2 regions of the Solibacillus sp. FSL W7-1472 genome follow, and region 2 is predicted to be linked to the other one. Evidence: riboswitches for the same ligand, from Rfam matches in the RefSeq annotation. Region 2 holds a riboswitch; the other holds the start of a gene.
The links. Region 2 has a riboswitch for FMN ahead of MKY07_RS06120 (ECF transporter S component). Riboswitches for the same ligand answer to the same signal wherever they lie in the genome.

Region 1 (8,946 bases), 780 kb from region 2:
AAAAGATAAAGTTCTATATGCAGGTATTATTAATGGTCGGGACATATGGAGAGCCGAGTTGCAGAAGCAGTTGGCACTAGTAGCGGAAATACGTTCCTATGTACCATTTTCACCAATCCATTTACAAACATCGTGCAGTCTTCAGCATGTGCCAGTTACAACAGCAGGAGAAAACGGGATTGTACCAGAGCTGCTAAATGCTTTGGCATTTGCTAATGAAAAAATAACGGAATTGCAAATGATCAAAGGGAAAATACTTCAGCAGGAAGTTCTTCATATCCAGGCTTTTTTAGATAGCGAAAAAGCAATCCGAACATTGGCACTGCATGAATCAAGAAAAAAGAAAGCAGTACATGCACAAGTAAACGCATTAACACCGGAAGCATTTAAACGAACTGATAACTACGGCAAGCGTAGTAAGCTACAACGTGCCTTTTTACAGTTACCAGACTATCCGACAACAACAATCGGGAGTTTCCCGCAATCCGCACAAGTTAAGAAAAACCGTAGATTATGGCGAAAAGGGGAAATTACAACAACAGAGTATGAAGCATTCAACGCGAATGAAACCGCACGTTGGATTACCATTCAGGAGCAACTTGGCCTTGATGTCCTTGTTCATGGTGAATTCGAGCGAACTGACATGGTGGAATTTTTTGGTGAAAAATTAAATGGCTTTGCTTTTACGACAAATGGATGGGTAGTTTCATACGGATCACGTTGTGTAAAACCCCCAATTATATACGGAGATGTTGAATGGATAGAACCGATGACAGTAAAGGAAGTAAGTGCGGCACAATCACTTACGGAAAAACCGGTCAAAGGGATGTTGACGGGACCCGTTACAATATTGAACTGGTCATTTGTAAGAAATGATTTAGCGCGCTCAGAAGTTGCTTATCAAATCGGCCTGGCACTAAGAGAAGAAGTAAGAGCACTTGAAAATGCGGGAATCAATATTATTCAAGTAGATGAACCTGCATTGAAAGAAGGCTTGCCGATCCGTAAAAGTCTGCATAAGGCTTATATCGATGCAAGTGTAAATGCGTTTAAATTAGCGACAAGCGGTGTGCGTGAAACGACCCAGATTCATACACATATGTGTTATTGTGAATTCAACGATTTTATAGATGTAATAGAATCATTGGATGCGGATGTGATTTCAATTGAAACATCACGAAGCCACGGAGAACTCATAAAAGTACTAAAAGAAACACCATACAAACTAGGAATTGGTTTAGGTGTATATGATATTCATAGCCCGCGTATTCCAACTGTGGAAGAAATGGCAGCCATTATTGAAAAAGGTAAAAAAGTAATCGCAAAAGAACAATTTTGGATCAATCCCGATTGTGGCCTGAAAACTCGTACGGAACAAGAGACGATTGCATCATTAAAAAATATGGTGGCCGCAAAAGAGCGACTAAAACAGTTGAATTAATGAAGGGGCGGTTACTATGAATCAAATGAAAACAAATTACAGCCCCGTGTTTTTGACGGCTATAATGAATGGCTTTACAGGAAGTTATACAAAAAAGCTTAAAGAGTTGCGTGATGAATTGATGGCGACATATCCAACGGATGCAAAGGAGATACAAAAAGCATATTATTCAGTAAAAGCAGAGGTAGTTGGAAGATGTAATTTTTTATAATATAGAAAATGAGAGGCCCATTGCAGGATGCAATGGGCTTTTAGTAAGTGGAAGTCTAAATTAAAATGTTCCTTTAAATTTCTCGGGCTTTACGACATAGCCCTCAATGATAAATCCACAATGTGTACATATAATGTATTCGATATTGCAACCCAAACTCAATTTATTAACAGGGGCCATAACACTGTAGCCGCTATGTTTTCCTCTACCTAATTCCGTGCCGCCGCATTTTGGACATTCTTTTACATTTGCTGTGTTCTTCATCACCATCATCCTTTCACAAAAAATTACTTCGCCATAACTTCAGGTTCCGGCAGCTTTTCATCATTTTTTTCCTGTACCCTGTTCGTGTAATTTTGCACGATTACATTAATGTAGAAGAACATACCCATTACTATGCCGGAAAACAGCCAGCTTGCTATACGTTTATAAATCAGCATATCCCCATAGCTGTCAATTCCGTATTTCTGTAGCAGAAAGACCGTAATTCCTGCCATAACAAGTCCTCGAATAATGAAAACAATCTGGATCAGCTGAAACCATTCGAAAATCCCTTTTTGAAAGAACAAAGCTTTACTGTCCTTTCGTGCATAGCCTTGCAAATATGCAAAATCAATTGCAACATACAAAGGAAAAGGCTTTTTTATAATAAATAAAATTACATAGAGAAATGTGTAAAAAAGACCTAAATAAACATTATTCCAAATCATTTGCTCCGCTGAACCTGACAATAAATCTACTGTAGTACCTATAAGCATCGAGCCTAAAATAAACAAGCCCGTCACATTAAACTGCCGATCCTTAGCAAAGCGGTAAACAGTATAAATTATCCCGGGAACAGTGGACAGCAGCATCGCAGCATAGTCACCAAAAGGCTCTCGGCCAAACTTCCATATTGCATAGGGTAAAGCTGCATAAAACAGTAGTTCTAGAAAGATAAGATATTTATTCGATTGTGAATTATTCGCCATAAAAGCCTCCATTATCGTTAAAAAGGTATTTGTTTTTTTATATTACTGAAGATTATCCGACACTATATTTTATACAAATTAAAACTTAAAAAAAGCAACCAAGCAAATGAGAGACAATTAAAATCAGCTTGCAATAAGTCCTTTCTATTTTCTGTGATATTATGTATATTCTTCTACGTATTACCATGAGTAAAGTTTCAAAATATTAATTTGATAGAGGGGTAGATGTAAAAAGATTGAGGGAACAAAAAGTAAGTAAGTGCTAAAATACTATTAGCTTTTTAATTTATTTATGTTACAATAACTTTCAAATAAAATAATTTCCTTCGGGGTCGGGTGAAATTCCCAATCGACGGTGATGAGTTAATCTCTAAGCCCGTGAGCCACTTTTTTGTGTGCAGGATTTTGGTGCAAATCCAAAGCCGACAGTTATAGTCTGGATGGGAGAAGGAATGGCAACACATTTTTAAAATTTTTTGATTTTTAATGTGGTTTTTTGCTATACACTTTTCCTGTCGCGCCTTGTGACGGGATTTTTTTATTTCCATTGAAAAATAATTTCCTTCGGGGTCGGGTGAAATTCCCAATCGACGGTGATGAGTAATCTCTAAGCCCGTGAGCCACTTTTGTGTGCAGGATTTGGTGCAAGTCCAAAGCCGACAGTTATAGTCTGGATGGGAGAAGGAAGCAATGTCAGCAGTTTTTTGAAAATTATCTTCAAAAAGCTTATTTGATGATGCTCAATTTTCCTCTCATCGAACTCCGACTTCAATCGGGGTTCTTTTTTATTATTAAAAAGAGGTGAGCAGGATGTTTACAGGAATCATTGAAGAACTTGGAACGGTTGAAACGATCAGCCAGTCCACACAAGCGATGGAACTAGCCATTCGCGCAAGCAAAATTTTAGAGGATGTCCAACTCGGGGACAGTATTGCCGTTAACGGTGTCTGTTTGACCGTAAAGCATTTCTCGCCAACCGTATTTTTGGCGGATGTTATGCCGGAAACCGTCAAAGCAACCAGCCTCCAGCAATTAGCAGCAGGTAAGCCTGTCAATTTGGAACGGGCAATGTCGGCGAATGGTCGTTTCGGGGGGCATATTGTATCGGGCCACGTGGATGGGATAGCGACAATTCAACGGAAAAGACCGGTCGCCAATGCAGTTTATATTGATTTGGCAATGGAAAAGCATTTGATTGCAGAATGCATCAAGAAAGGCTCGATTACAGTAGACGGCACGAGTTTAACGATTTTTGAGGTGACAGACACATTCATTACCATTTCCTTAATCCCTCATACGTATGAGCAGACTGTACTAGGCTATAAAAAGCCAGGAGATGTTGTGAACATTGAAACAGATCTAATCGGAAAATATGTAAAAAAACATTTACAAAATCAAACGGGAAGTACGATTACAATGGACTTTTTGCAACGTACCGGATTTTAAAGGAGTGGTGATAAATGAATACGATTGAAGAAGCAATTCAGGCATTGAAAAACGGTGAGATTATTATTGTGTCAGATGACGAGAACCGTGAAAATGAAGGGGATTTTCTTGTGTTAGGAGAATTCGCTACACCGGAAAATATTAATTTTATGGCGCTTTATGGAAGAGGGTTAATTTGTACACCAATTTCATCTGCAATTGCAGAAAAGCTTTCCCTTCATCCAATGGTGCAAAGCAATACCGATACATATCAAACGGCTTTTACGATTAGTATCGATCATATCCATACAACGACAGGTATAAGTGCATTTGAGCGTTCTAAAACGATGTTAGCATTGCTGGATCCAGCAACAGAACCGGGGCATTTTCATCGTCCGGGCCATGTATTCCCCCTCATTGCAAAACAGGGGGGCGTGTTGGAACGTCGAGGGCATACGGAAGCAGGCGTTGACCTGGCAAAGCTTTGCGGTTCGAATGAAGTCGCGGTCATCTGTGAAATTATGAACGAAGATGGTTCAATGGCCCGCTTGCCGCAGCTCGAAAAGCTAGCGCAAAAACATAAACTGAAATTTATTACAATCGAAGACTTAGTTCAATATATAAAATTAACTACCGTATCGGTATAAAAAGGAGCAATTAAAATGGGAAAAACATTTGAAGCACAATTAGTCGGAACAGATTTGAAAATCGGAATTGTCGTTGGGCGATTCAATGAATTTATTAATGATAAGTTATTAAGCGGTGCACTGGATGGTTTAAAACGTCACGGTGTTGACGAAGCAAACATTGATACAGCATGGGTGCCAGGTGCTTTTGAAGTACCGTTTGTTGCAAAAAAAATGGCTGAAACAAATAATTATGATGCAGTAATCGGTTTAGGTACGGTCATTCGCGGATCAACTACACATTACGACTATGTATGTAACGAAGCAGCAAAAGGAATTGCCAAAGCAGGCTTGGATACAGGGGTTCCGGTAATTTTCGGTATTGTCACAACAGAAAATATCGAACAGGCGATTGAACGCGCTGGTACAAAAGCGGGTAATAAAGGCTACGACAGCGCAATGTCCGCTATTGAAATGGCAAACTTGAATAAGATGTTTTAAGAATGCTTAGTGCTGACCACTCCAACATGTTGGAGTGGTTTTTCGTTTTCTTTTAATAACAAGTTTACAAATTATTCCCTGTCATTTACTATTATGTCAGACGATATATCGCATGACATAATAGTTGGAGGAATGAATATGTCTTATAATGGCGGGCCAATGACTGAAGCAATGTACTACGTATTATTGGCGTTAATGCGTCCAAATCATGGCTATCAATTAATGCAGTCCATTACAGAAGTATCAAAAGGCCGTTTAACAATGGGGCCCGGAACGTTATATGGTGTCCTATCACGAATGCAAAAAGACGGATTAATCGCTTTGGCAAAAGACGATGGGCGGCGAAAAATATATGAAATTACGAAAGAAGGCGAGCATGCATTAAGAATAGAATATGCTCGTCTAAAATCTCTGATTTTCGACAGCAGTATATTAGAGGAGGGAAACGATGACTAAAATGGTGCGCAAAATCAGACCAACCAACTACTGGCGAATCGGAGAACACGAAAGCTGGTTTTCGGATATGTCGTTACAGGGGCTCCACCTTCATAAAATGGGAACAAATTTAGCCCATTTTAAAAAAGGTGACCCGAAGCGAATTGAATACCGGATTGAAGTGACAGATAGGAAATTAATTACCTATGAGCAAATTGATCTGTACGAGGAAAACGGCTGGAAGTATGTCACAAGCTATCAATGGTTTCATGTTTTCTCTTCACTAACTGAAAACAATGCACCCGAAATCCATACAGATTCTGCAGAACAGGCATTTACATTACAGCGGCTAAGTAAAAAACTCGTATTTAATTTAGTATGGATTTCTCTTGTAGTGGCCCTGATTCTAGGTATGCTTTTGGCAATGTGGTTTTTGGATGGAGCACCTGTATTACGTTTAGTTGAAGGATATGTCGTACAGCAAAGTATCCTTACTCTCGTCTATATTCACTATGTTTTTTACGCCATAAGAGCTTTATTGGCGATTAAAGAATTGAAAAAAAGTTTAAATGAAGGCAAAGCCATCAACCATCATGCCCCTTGGAAAAAAAGTTTGCGAAAAAATGGTGTATTTTCGGTTGTCTTTATAGGGATTATTCTCGTAAGCGGCTTAATTATGCCACTTTACCAATTAAAAAAAATGGATAACTATACACTTCCAAAGAATGATGAAAACTTGCCGTTTGTTCGTTTAGCCGATATCGAACAAAATCCACAGCTAATCCGGGATGAATATTATACAGATGAAATCGATTGGGCAAACCGTTATTCAACAAATTGGAGTATCTTTGCACCCGTTCAGTTTGAGACCGACGAAAGTGGAATAATTAAGGATGAAATGTGGTTAGATAAAAGTGGTACATACTCACCGAGCGTTTCTACTGAAATATACAATTTAACATTTCAGGCGTTCGCTAAACCATTGCTGTCTGACTTGATGGAGTGGCATACATACGGAGATGAAAGGGAAAGTTTCATAGAAAGGAAACACCCTGGCTTTGATAACCTTATTACTCGCGAGGATGAAGAATGGAAACAATTAGTTGCATCAAAAGATAAGGTTGTAATGTATATACGTTATTACGGATATGCAGAGCTTGATGTTCTAGTGGAGAATGCAGCTCAGAAAATATTGCTGCTTGCGGATAGTTAGTTCCAAGCGGTGTAAAAGGCAATCTTACATGGGTAGGGTTGCCTATTTGCTGTGAAAAATTTCAATTTTTTTATTTCGTCAGGGAGTGCTGAAATAGATTCCAGGTCCTTATTTTTTATTTACAAACAATCCCTTCTATTCTATTGTTAGGTAAGACTTACAAGGAGGTAGAGCGATGGCAGAAATAGTACGTAGAATAAGGCCAAGGCAGTATTGGCGTATCAAGGAACATGAATGCTGGTTTTCAGATATGTCCGAGCAAGGGCTGCATTTTTATGAGATTGGTACTCATTTTGCAAAGTTTAAGAAAGGTGATCGCAAACAAATGGATTACCGGCTGGAACTGGCAAAAAGCAAATATATATCGAGTGAAAAAATTCGGTTATACGAAGAAAGCGGCTGGGACTATATTGCGAGTGACCGCAATTTTCACGTATTTGCAGCACCGACTGAACGTAAAGCAAATGAACCTCCAATAAATCGAGAAGAGCAAATCTCAATAGCAAAAAAAGCTTTTAATAAAACATTATTTAATTTTATAGTCAATTTAATTGCAATTATTGTAATCACTACGGTCTTCGTCAAATCTTTCGAAAACGGAAATATTTCTGTTTTGCAACTGATAGATGGATATACACTTGCTCCGTTGTTGGTATTATTCGTTAATTTTATACAAATACTTCCGATAGGTAAAAGCTTATTTGGAATCAATCGTTTGCATAATGAACTTAAGGCTGGGATATTAGACGATCAACAAAAACCATGGGAAAACTTTTACCGGTCAGGTATTGTCTACAGTTTCATAGTATTAGTAATTACATTAACTCTTGTGTTTATACCGATTTACCAAATATGGAGTATGAAAACAACCCCTTTACCAGAAGAAGATACAGGGCTGCCAATTGTCCGACTTGCTTCAATTGAAAATCAGCCGCATCTTAAAAGAAAGCCATTTTACTTCGAAGGCGAGGATTTGGGAAGCACCTACTCATCACAGTGGAATATTTTTGCTTCTGTCCAATATGATTCAACAGAAATGGGCGTTATTCAGGAAGGGGAATGGTACGATCCAAATCATGCATATCAACCATCAATCTCATCGGAAGTTTATAAGCTACGTTTCAATTCCCATGTTAGCTCACTAGTTAATGAGTTAATAATCAAGCATACATATGGAAGTGATCCTGCAAGTTTTAAAGAAAGAAAACACACAGCTTTTGATCGTCTGCTGATTAGGGATAATTCTTTTCATAAAGATTTTCTTTTTGTAAGGGGTCGGACCGTGATGTATATCAATTATAGGGGTCAGGTTAAAGATGATGTAATCATAGAGAAAGCTGCTGAGAAAATGGCATTACTTGCTGACGATTGAAGGAGTCGCTAGTAATATTCTAATAAACATTTAAATCATCTAATATCAAGTTGACATCTTCTAATAAGTTACCGATTTTCTAATATATAAGACAATTGTGAGGTTAGTATAAAAAATGGACACGTCTTAAGAGACACTTTAAGATTAAGATATCTAAAAAAGGACGTGGAACCGATGAAAGAAAAACAAACTCGTAAACGATTAGACACACAAACAAAAGAATACATTTTAAAGTCTGTTTTAGAAGATGGCGCAAAAGTTTCAGATCTGGCATTTAAGTTTGAAATTGGATCTTCAACGATCCATAAATGGATTAAAGATTATCGTGAATCGAAAAATCAGGATGTCACACGTTACTTTACTTCTAGCGAAGTAGATAAGTTGCAGGCAGCGTTTGATAAGAAGTTACGTGATTTGGAAGAAGAGAATGAAATTCTAAAAAAGGCTATGCACATCTTCGCGAAAAACCCCGAGTGATTTATGCATTCATTGAAAAGCATAAAAACGACTTTGGCATTGCGATGATGTGTAAAGTATTGATGGTTTCAAAAAGCGGTTATTATGATTGGCGTAAAAAACAGATACAGCCCTTATCGGAAAAAGAAGTACGTGATACAGAAATTGCCCATCAGATTCATCGATCGTATGCGAGGAGTTTTGGTACATACGGTAGCCCTCGAATTGCGCAAGACTTAGCGAGTTTAGGGTATGTCTGTTCGCAAAAGAAAATTGCGAATATGATGCGAAACCT
Region 2 (8,946 bases):
CCATTACATTTGCCATACTTCAACACTCTCCTTTTTAGTTGGTCCTACTCAGTTTTATATTGAAAGAAACGCGATAAATCGCCTTGACGTAGCGATGTTTTTTGCATGCGCTGTGCCTGCAGCATTTCTTCACGCAATATAGTCCGCAATTCTGTATCTGTCACGCGTACTACGTCAGGTTTCTTTACATACTCTTTCGATCTCATTGCAAATACCTTTTTGACACCCGCCATATTAATGCCCTGGTCAAGTAACTCTCTTATTTCCAGCAATGCATCAATATCATCAAGAGAAAACATCCGGCGATTCCCTTCTGATCTGGCAGGGACGATTAGTTCATGTTCCTCATAATAGCGAATTTGTCTGGCCGTTAATTCTGTCAATTGCATAACCATGCTAATCGGCAGTAACGGCATAGCTCTTCGAAACTCTCGACTCATTATCTCGCCTCCCTCTTCTTACCATTTACTTTAAACCAATGTAATATCCCTTGTCAATTCAATGTTATAAAAACTAACATACGTTTTTTAGAACGATCTTATCGCATAATTCGAACATTCCCTTAAATGGTTTTATAATCCATGTTACGTTTCAGTACATATCCCGTAATTAAATGACGTAAAATTTCATTACTATATACATTGATGCTATTTTTTTTGCAAAAAAGTTGGTTAATTTACTCGTTGAAAAGTCATCTGGCCGAAATTCATGTATAATTATTACCATGCAAATTGAGGGGGAATTTTATGTCGAAGCAAGACATCGCAAAGTCAATCGGACAAAAAATCATTGTTATTATTGGCGGTTTAATCGCCGCTTATGGATTAGAAGCAGTATTAATACCAAATAACGTATCGGATGGCGGAATTACGGGGATTAGTATCGTTATTTCTCAGCTAACGCCAATATCATTAGGCCTGCTGATCGCCTTACTAAACATCCCGTTTATTTATTTAGGATATAAACAAATCGGAAAAACATTTGCTATCAATTCTGTTATCGGGATTGCATCATTAGCAATCGGTACTTCGCTTATGCACCATGTACCAACAATCATTACTGGCGATGCGTTGCTTATTACAGTTGTAGGGGGGATCATTTTAGGTATCGGTATGGGTTTAGCACTCCGCAATGGTGGGGCTCTCGACGGGATAGACATGCTTGCTGTGTTACTTTCCAGAAAACTCCCTTTTGGTACAAGTGATCTCATTCTATTTTTAAACTTTTTCGTTTTCATTATCGTTTCGTTTGTTTTCGGATTCAAAGGTGCCTTGCTATCAGCAATTGCGTACTATATTGCATCGAAAGTTATCATAATTGTAGAAGAAGGACTAAGCGGCTCTAAAACATACAAAATTATTACGAACGAGCCACTTAAAATGGTCGAAACGATCCGGGACCGCTTAGGACGAAGCGCCACATTCAATACGGTATACGGTGCTTACTCGCATCAGGAATTCCAAGAAATCACTTGTGTAATTAACCGAATGGAGGAAAGCAAAATAAAAGGAATCATTCGTGAAATCGATCCGAATGCCTTTGTGACGGTGTACGAAGTAGTCGAAGTTAAAGGCGGAAACTTCAAAAAGCAAAATATCCACTAAAACAGAAAACGGGTGTGTAAAAGGAAATTTTTCCTCTTACACACCCATTTTTTTAATTCGTATTTACTTCACCGCTGCGATTCGGAATACATAATCCGATAACAGCTCCAACTACAGCCGGTACAATCCATCCTAAGCCAATTGAATAAAGCGGCAAGTAGTCCGCATAGATCGTTGAAATAGATGACAACAAACTTACTTCAAATGCCGGTATACTACCGATCAATGCATTGTATCCATCAATTATACTAATAAAGAATACCAGCACAATCGCACCTGTAAATACAGGTTTTTTATAGTGAAACAACGGTCCTAAAAGTGCCAGGATTATTAACACAATTGCCAGCGGGTAAAGGAACATCAACACCGGAACCGCATATGTAATAATATTCGTTAACCCAAAGTTCGCAATGATAAAAGAAACAGCACATAGCATCACTACAAATGTCTTATAGCTGATTTTCGGAAACACTTCATGGAAAAACTCACTGCATGAAGTAATGAGCCCAATACTTGTTTTCAAACATGCAAGTACAATAATAATCGCCAACAAAATCGCACCGTATGAGCCGAAGTAATGATCAGCTACAGCCGCAAAAATTTGCCCGCCATTTTCAAATGTACCAATAGCGGTTACACTTGATGCTCCCATGTAAGCAATCAGACCGTATATTAGCATCATTAATGCCATTGCAAAAATACCCGATTTCCAAGTCGCTTTTGCAATTTCTTTTTTATCTGTAATACCTGTCCGTTTAATCGCATGGATGACTACAATACCGAACGCAAGTGAAGCAAGTGCATCCATCGTATTATAGCCTTCTTTAAATCCTGTCATAAACGCCTCGTTAATATAAGCCCCAGCAGGCTCAACAAATTTCCCCATCGGAGAAAATAGACTAATTCCGATTAATACAAATAAAAATATTAAAAAGGCTGGCGTTAAGTATTTTCCGATAATGTCCATTATTTTCGCCGGATTTAACGAAAAGTAAAAAACTATCGTGAAGAAAATAAAACTGAATACCGCTAGCCACAATGTTGCCTGTGAAGGATCGATAAACGGTTCAAATCCAACGACAAACGGTACGGTTGCTGTACGTGGAATTGCAAAAAACGGCCCGATTGTTAAATATAAAGCCAATGCAAAAAACAATCCAAACACCGGATGTACTTTACTTGCCAAATCACGCAATCCATTACTTCCCGACAATCCGATTGCCAGAATTCCTAAAAACGGCAAACCAATTGCCGTAACTAAAAAGCCAATTAGCGCAAACCAATAATTCGTTCCTGCCAATTGCCCCATTTGAATCGGAAATATTAAATTTCCCGCTCCAAAAAACATACCAAACAGCATCGTTCCGATTACTGCATAGGTTGAAAATGGTATTTTTTTGTCCATCATATTCTCTCCCAAGATGTCATTTCATGGTGTTTTAATGAAACGTCCTAATTTTCTTAACAATGTACAATATCATATCAGCCCTATAACAGAATGACAATAGTAATAGTAAATATAAAAGGAGCGGTGTCATAAAGTTAACACTTTTACGACATCGCTCCAAATTTTATTATTTAATTAAGCCAAATATTGTCGGCGCTGATTTTCAATCCATACACGCATTGTACGGTAAAGCATCGTCACGACAACAATCATCATAATTCCTTTAACAATATTAAATGGTAAAATACCCAGTACGATCGTTTCGTACATATTATATTCGAAGCCTAGTAAGTACGTATACAGCGGTAAGAACGCCACATAATTTAATGCTGCCATTCCTAGTGACATAACAACCGTAGAAACCACTAAGCCTGTCATTAACCCTTTTGCAGAAGGGAATTTTTTATAAATATAGTAAGCTGGTAAAATGAATAATACACCTGTAGCAAAGTTTGCCATATGACCTACCGGAATCCCTTCAGGAGCCCCTGTGTAAATCCAGTCAAGCACATTTTTGACAAGTTCAACTAGAATACCCGCAACAGGACCCATTGTAATTGCCGCAATCAATGCTGGCACATCACTGAAATCAATTTGTAAAAACACTGGGAACCATGGTAGTGGGAAGTTTAACAACATTAGAACAAATGAAACTCCACTCAGCATTGCGATTGTTACGAATGATCGTAACTTTAAACTTCTTTTTTGCATATAAATCTCTCCTCTTTGCTGATTCCATCTCGCAAGAAGAAAGGACGTATCAAATCATTTCATGAAAAAACCCTTATACTCAAATAGAGCATAAGGGAGAAATAGGCACACTTAAATAAAGGGTCTATCAGTGCATTTGCAGCAATTCCTGATTTTTGTATACGAAAAAATATTCCGCAACAAATAAGGAACTTGAAAATAAGTACTGCAAAGCACGGCATTTTCAAAAAAATGACGACCGTACCTTCACCTTCTCCCATCCAGACTATACTGTCGGCTTTGGAATTGCACCAAATCCTGCACACAAAAGTGGCTCGCGGGCTCGAAAAGTTTGACATAACTTCCTCCAAGTAAATGGTCAGAGGTTATCACTTTTATTACCGCCGGTCGGGAGTTACACCCTGCCCCGAAGATGAATCAATATGAAATTATGTAACAATTACCTTGCTACAATTCTTATTATATATAAAAAAAAGGAATTGTAAAGCCCATTGCTTACAATTCCTAGTAAATTAATTTGGATTATTGAAATTCATAATGGATACGATTTGCAGCAATCGGCTTCTCCACTGGTTTTGTGAAATCAAAACCGCCCCATTGTTCCTGTACAATATTTTCGAATTTGACTTGTTTATCAAAACTTGCCGCTGTCATTATTAACCCTTCAATCATTCGCATTGCTTGTGCAGGCTCGTAATTCTCCAAGTTTAAAGGCTCTTCAAATGTAATCGTAACGACTGATTCAGCGTCTTCAACTTTTAAATATACACCTGGCAATATAACCGTTCTATATATATCGTTCGCTTCCACCGTCATATTTTTGATTGCTTCTTCGACATTTGTAAAGCTCATTCGGAAATTCGGACTTAAATATACCGCCCCATTGCGCATCTGATACATAAAATAATTATATTGAGCGTTCTCATCATTTAATAGAAACGGCTCATTTACATCGCCAATATGATCGAAGTAAATTGGTTTTCCGGAGATATTTTCTATTTGCACTTCCGTATATGCATCACTGAAAGTATCGACAAGTGAACCAAGATAATTCGATAAGGAAGCTGTTCCTGCATCATATTGGTGACCCTCCGGCAATATGTGAACTAGCGTGTTCCCTTCTTCTCGCAATTCACCCTTGTAAGGATGATATTCATTAAACCCGAGCGACTGTTCATCAAGCAACGGACTGAATGTATTATAAAGTTCCAGCTTTGACGGATTTTCTGTACCTGTTTTTTCGGCAACAACTTCATTTGGAATCAATATGCTCACTGGTACGCTTTCTGCATCATCCCCTGCAAGACCAATTTCTAATAATGTGTTGTCGGCAAGCTCATTTTCATAAACTAACGTTTGCTCCGGTTGAGCTTCCGTCGTAAAACTATTAATCATGGAGCGCTCATTTTGTGTAGACGCATCTTCTTTTGCACTCATCGTCATATTTTCTTCCGTTTCTGGAGTCTGAATGTCAAATGTTTCATTTTGCATTGTGACGGACTCATTATTCCCTATAAATTGTGCGCTGATTAAAACAATAATAAATATTGATGCAATCGAAACGAATAACGGTGTCCAACGGATGCCTTTTTGATTGTTTTGCTGTATATGAGGCGGATCTTCATTAAATGCTCCATCATCCTTTAATCGATTAAATACCTCATCTTTTGAACGATGATCGGTTACTTTCGGTGCTTTTTTCAGAAAAAGTTCAATCTCTTTTTCATCCCAATGCTCCTTTTTCATAATGGATTCGCCTCCCTTCCTTCTTGCGCTTCCAATAGCAGCCGCAGATTCTTTAAAGCACGGTGCTGTGTCGTTTTAACTTTGCCGGGCGTCCACCCTAAAATTTCAGCTGTTTCCTGGATGGACAGTTCTTGAATAAATCGCATAATAATAACCATTTTCTGATCTCCTGAACATTCTTCCAATGCAACCAATAATTGATGGAGCTGATCATTTAATTCGGTAAATTGTTCAGGTGAAGGGATTGGGCTTACGAGTTGCTCTGTCTCCCAATCAAATGCTGTAAATGCATGCTTATCACGTACTTGTTTTTTTCTAAAATGATCGATCGCTACATTTTTTGCTATTGAAAACAGCCAGGTCTTTTCAGAGCTTTTCCCTTCGAAACGGTCGTATGATTTTAATACACGAACATACACTTCATGGGCAAGATCCTCAGCTGTGGTACGGTCTTTTACTAAGTAGAACAAAAAATTAAAAACATCCTGATGATACGTATCGTATAATCGATGGAAAATGGATTGCTGCACCCATCCCACCTCCATTCACGTAATTTGTCGTTTTCGAAACAAAAAAGTTACAATAATCATCCGTTTATAAACGAACTAGTCAATTAAAAAGAAAAGTTTATCACTTTGAGCGATTCAAAATGATAAACTTTTTCATACTCATTATTCCATTACCCCATTTTTTTAAGGTAATGGCAAGTAAAATGTAAAGGTTGTACCTTGCTGTTCGACACTATCAACAGAAATTCTTCCGTTATGTGCTTCCACAATATTTTTCGTAATGGCCAGACCTAAGCCCGTTCCGCCTTTTGAGCGAGTACGTGCTTTATCAGCTTTGTAGAACCGTTCGAATACATATGGCAAATCATCTTGAGGAATGCCTTGCCCTGTATCGCTTACTTGAATTTTTGCGTAATTTTGCTCATTTATCATTGAAACAGTCACGGATCCATCGGCTGGTGTATGGCGAATCGCATTATCAATTAAGTTCGTTAACACTTGCTCGATGCGGTCCTCATCAATCGAAATAAGCGTTTCGTCCGAAAAATCTGTTTCAATCTGCAGTTGCACATGCTTTTCTTTCGCTGTTTGGTCAAACTTATGTGTCATTCTTTCAATAACTGTAACTAATGGTACTTCTTCCTTATACAGGGTCATATGTCCCGATTCCATCCGCGCCAAGTCAAGTAAATCTGTTACAAGACGACTCATACGCTGTGATTCATCATATATTACACGGATCATATCTATACGTTCTTCCTCTGTTGTCACAACCCCATCAATAATCGCCTCTGAATAGCCTTGTAGCATCGCGATTGGTGTCCGAAGTTCATGTGAAACATTGGCGATAAAATCCGATTTCAGCTTTTCCAGTTTTGTTTCCTCGGTTTTATCTCGTATAACAGCGACTGCACCACGAATGGAGTCCCTGCTGTACAGCGGACTAATCGTTATACTGTAATAGGATTTTCCCATTTCAAACTCTTCGTCCAGCTGATCTTCAAAATTCAAAACATGATCAAGCATTTGGTAAAGTTCATCAGGTATCGGCTTGGAGCTGTCCAATCCTTTTTCGACGAACCATTTTTGCAGTAGCCGCTCTGCAGGAGGATTGCTCACTAAAATCGTTTTATCACGATTAAATGTAATAACGGAATCGGTCATCGATGTTAAAATACTCGATAATTGTTCTTTTTCCTGGTTGATCACTTCCAAATGATGCTTCAATTGGCGACCCATCTGGTTAAACGCAACGGCAAGCTGACCAATTTCATCATTTTGCTTCGTTTCAATTTTAGAATCGAAACGTCCCTTTGCCAATTCGAATGCATGCTCTCTCATTTTACGCAATGGAAGCGTTATTTTAGAAGATAGGAAAAATGCAAAAATTGTCGTCAATATAAATGCTATGGCTGCAGCTATAACAACAATTTTCGTTGTTTCATTACTTGTCTGGTGTAACGCATCGGGATTTTTGTATATAAAAACGGCCCCATGTAAGTCTTCAACACTTTTCAGCGGGAAACCTAATACAATATAATTGGTGTCGCTCGCATCTTCTTCCCGATTTGAAGGCAGCTTCAGTTCCTCTACAATCGGCTCTGATGATGCATATACTTCTTCAAATGCTTTACTGCTTATGATTTTTTGCTGAATTTCTTCTTTATTGATTCCTTCTTGTCTTGCATACAATATTTCATCTGAATTTTTGGCGATAAGTACATTTGTTGTTTCCGTTAATAATTCCGAAATAATCGCAAACTGCTTATCATCGATTTCTTCCTCATCGATAATGCTCGCAATAGCTGCAGCTGTTTGCCTTAATGAAGCCTCGGACTGCTCGTTATGATAGTTTTCAAGAAACTCCAACATGAAAATGGTGAAAATAAACAGGACAAATGAAACGAGAAGCAAAATGGTTCCCCATAGCTTCCCGACAATACTTGTTGCTATTCTAATCATTTACGACCTCGAATTTATAGCCTACTCCCCAAACCGTTACAATCATTTTCGCTGCATTTTCAGAGACACGGTTCAGTTTTTCACGCAGGCGCTTTACATGTGTATCAACTGTGCGTAGATCACCAAAGAAATCATAATGCCAAACTTCTTTTAATAATTGCTCACGGTCGAAAACTTTATCGGGTGATTTCGCCAAAAAGTATAATAATTCGTATTCTTTCGGTGTTAAATTTACTTCCGTTCCATCTGCTGTCACACGATGTGCATCATGATCAATTGTTAAATGCGGGAACACAACTAGATCTTTAGATGATGAAGAATTTGAAACAGGTGAAAATACTGCTGAACGTCGTAATATTGCTTTTACACGCAACACGACTTCTCGCGGACTAAATGGTTTCACAATATAATCATCCGCACCAAGCTCAAATCCTTGTACACGGTTTGCTTCTTCACCTTTTGCCGTCAACAATATAATAGGCGTTGTTTTCTTTTCGCGCAGTTCAGCACAAACTTCCAAACCATCTTTTTCAGGCATCATAATATCCAACAAAATACAATGATAATCTTTTTCAAGTGCCATCGAAAGTGCTTGTTCTCCATTTTCCGCTTCTTCTACTAAATAGCCCTCACGCTCTAAATACATTTTTAACAAACGACGAATTCGATCCTCGTCATCCACTATCAACACAGAAATATTTTCAGACACTGGTGTTGCCCCTTTCAAAACTCTATTTCTCTTCTCTATTGTACCTTTTTAGTGAACGATTGAAAAGAAAAGCCCAATCATTGTGATTGAACTTTTCGAACTTTATGACTGTTTATTAATTATTTTGTATAGAATTGGAAACTATTATAATTGCTTTAACGATAGGTTGAAAAGCAGTTATTGTCACATTATGCATAAGAGTGTAATCCTGCAATAACAAGATTTACAACGACTAAATTGAATAAGATGATTAGAAAA

Region 1: it holds a riboswitch for FMN, as region 2 does, so the genes downstream of both, ribE (riboflavin synthase) here and MKY07_RS06120 (ECF transporter S component) in region 2, are expected to answer to the same signal.

The regions. Positions count from the first base shown of each region.
Region 1 is NZ_CP150208.1:2,044,129-2,053,074, reverse strand. It holds gene metE (5-methyltetrahydropteroyltriglutamate--homocysteine S-methyltransferase) at 1-1,441, shown strand, start outside; gene MKY07_RS10090 (hypothetical protein) at 1,458-1,652, shown strand; gene MKY07_RS10085 (VC0807 family protein) at 1,940-2,623, opposite strand; FMN riboswitch at 2,942-3,079, shown strand; FMN riboswitch at 3,180-3,313, shown strand; gene ribE (riboflavin synthase) at 3,434-4,069, shown strand; gene ribB (3,4-dihydroxy-2-butanone-4-phosphate synthase) at 4,084-4,695, shown strand; gene ribE (6,7-dimethyl-8-ribityllumazine synthase) at 4,711-5,175, shown strand; gene MKY07_RS10065 (PadR family transcriptional regulator) at 5,314-5,631, shown strand; gene MKY07_RS10060 (DUF2812 domain-containing protein) at 5,624-6,823, shown strand; gene MKY07_RS10055 (DUF2812 domain-containing protein) at 6,999-8,195, shown strand; gene MKY07_RS10050 (transposase) at 8,370-8,672, shown strand; gene MKY07_RS10045 (IS3 family transposase) at 8,669-8,946, shown strand, end outside.
Region 2 is NZ_CP150208.1:1,267,755-1,276,700, reverse strand. It holds gene glnA (type I glutamate--ammonia ligase) at 1-4, opposite strand, end outside; gene MKY07_RS06135 (MerR family transcriptional regulator) at 45-440, opposite strand; gene MKY07_RS06130 (YitT family protein) at 747-1,604, shown strand; gene brnQ (branched-chain amino acid transport system II carrier protein) at 1,657-3,009, opposite strand; gene MKY07_RS06120 (ECF transporter S component) at 3,187-3,762, opposite strand; FMN riboswitch at 4,007-4,180, opposite strand; gene MKY07_RS06115 (hypothetical protein) at 4,285-5,508, opposite strand; gene MKY07_RS06110 (RNA polymerase sigma factor SigX) at 5,505-6,038, opposite strand; gene MKY07_RS06105 (ATP-binding protein) at 6,201-7,979, opposite strand; gene MKY07_RS06100 (response regulator transcription factor) at 7,972-8,688, opposite strand; gene ccsB (c-type cytochrome biogenesis protein CcsB) at 8,877-8,946, opposite strand, start outside.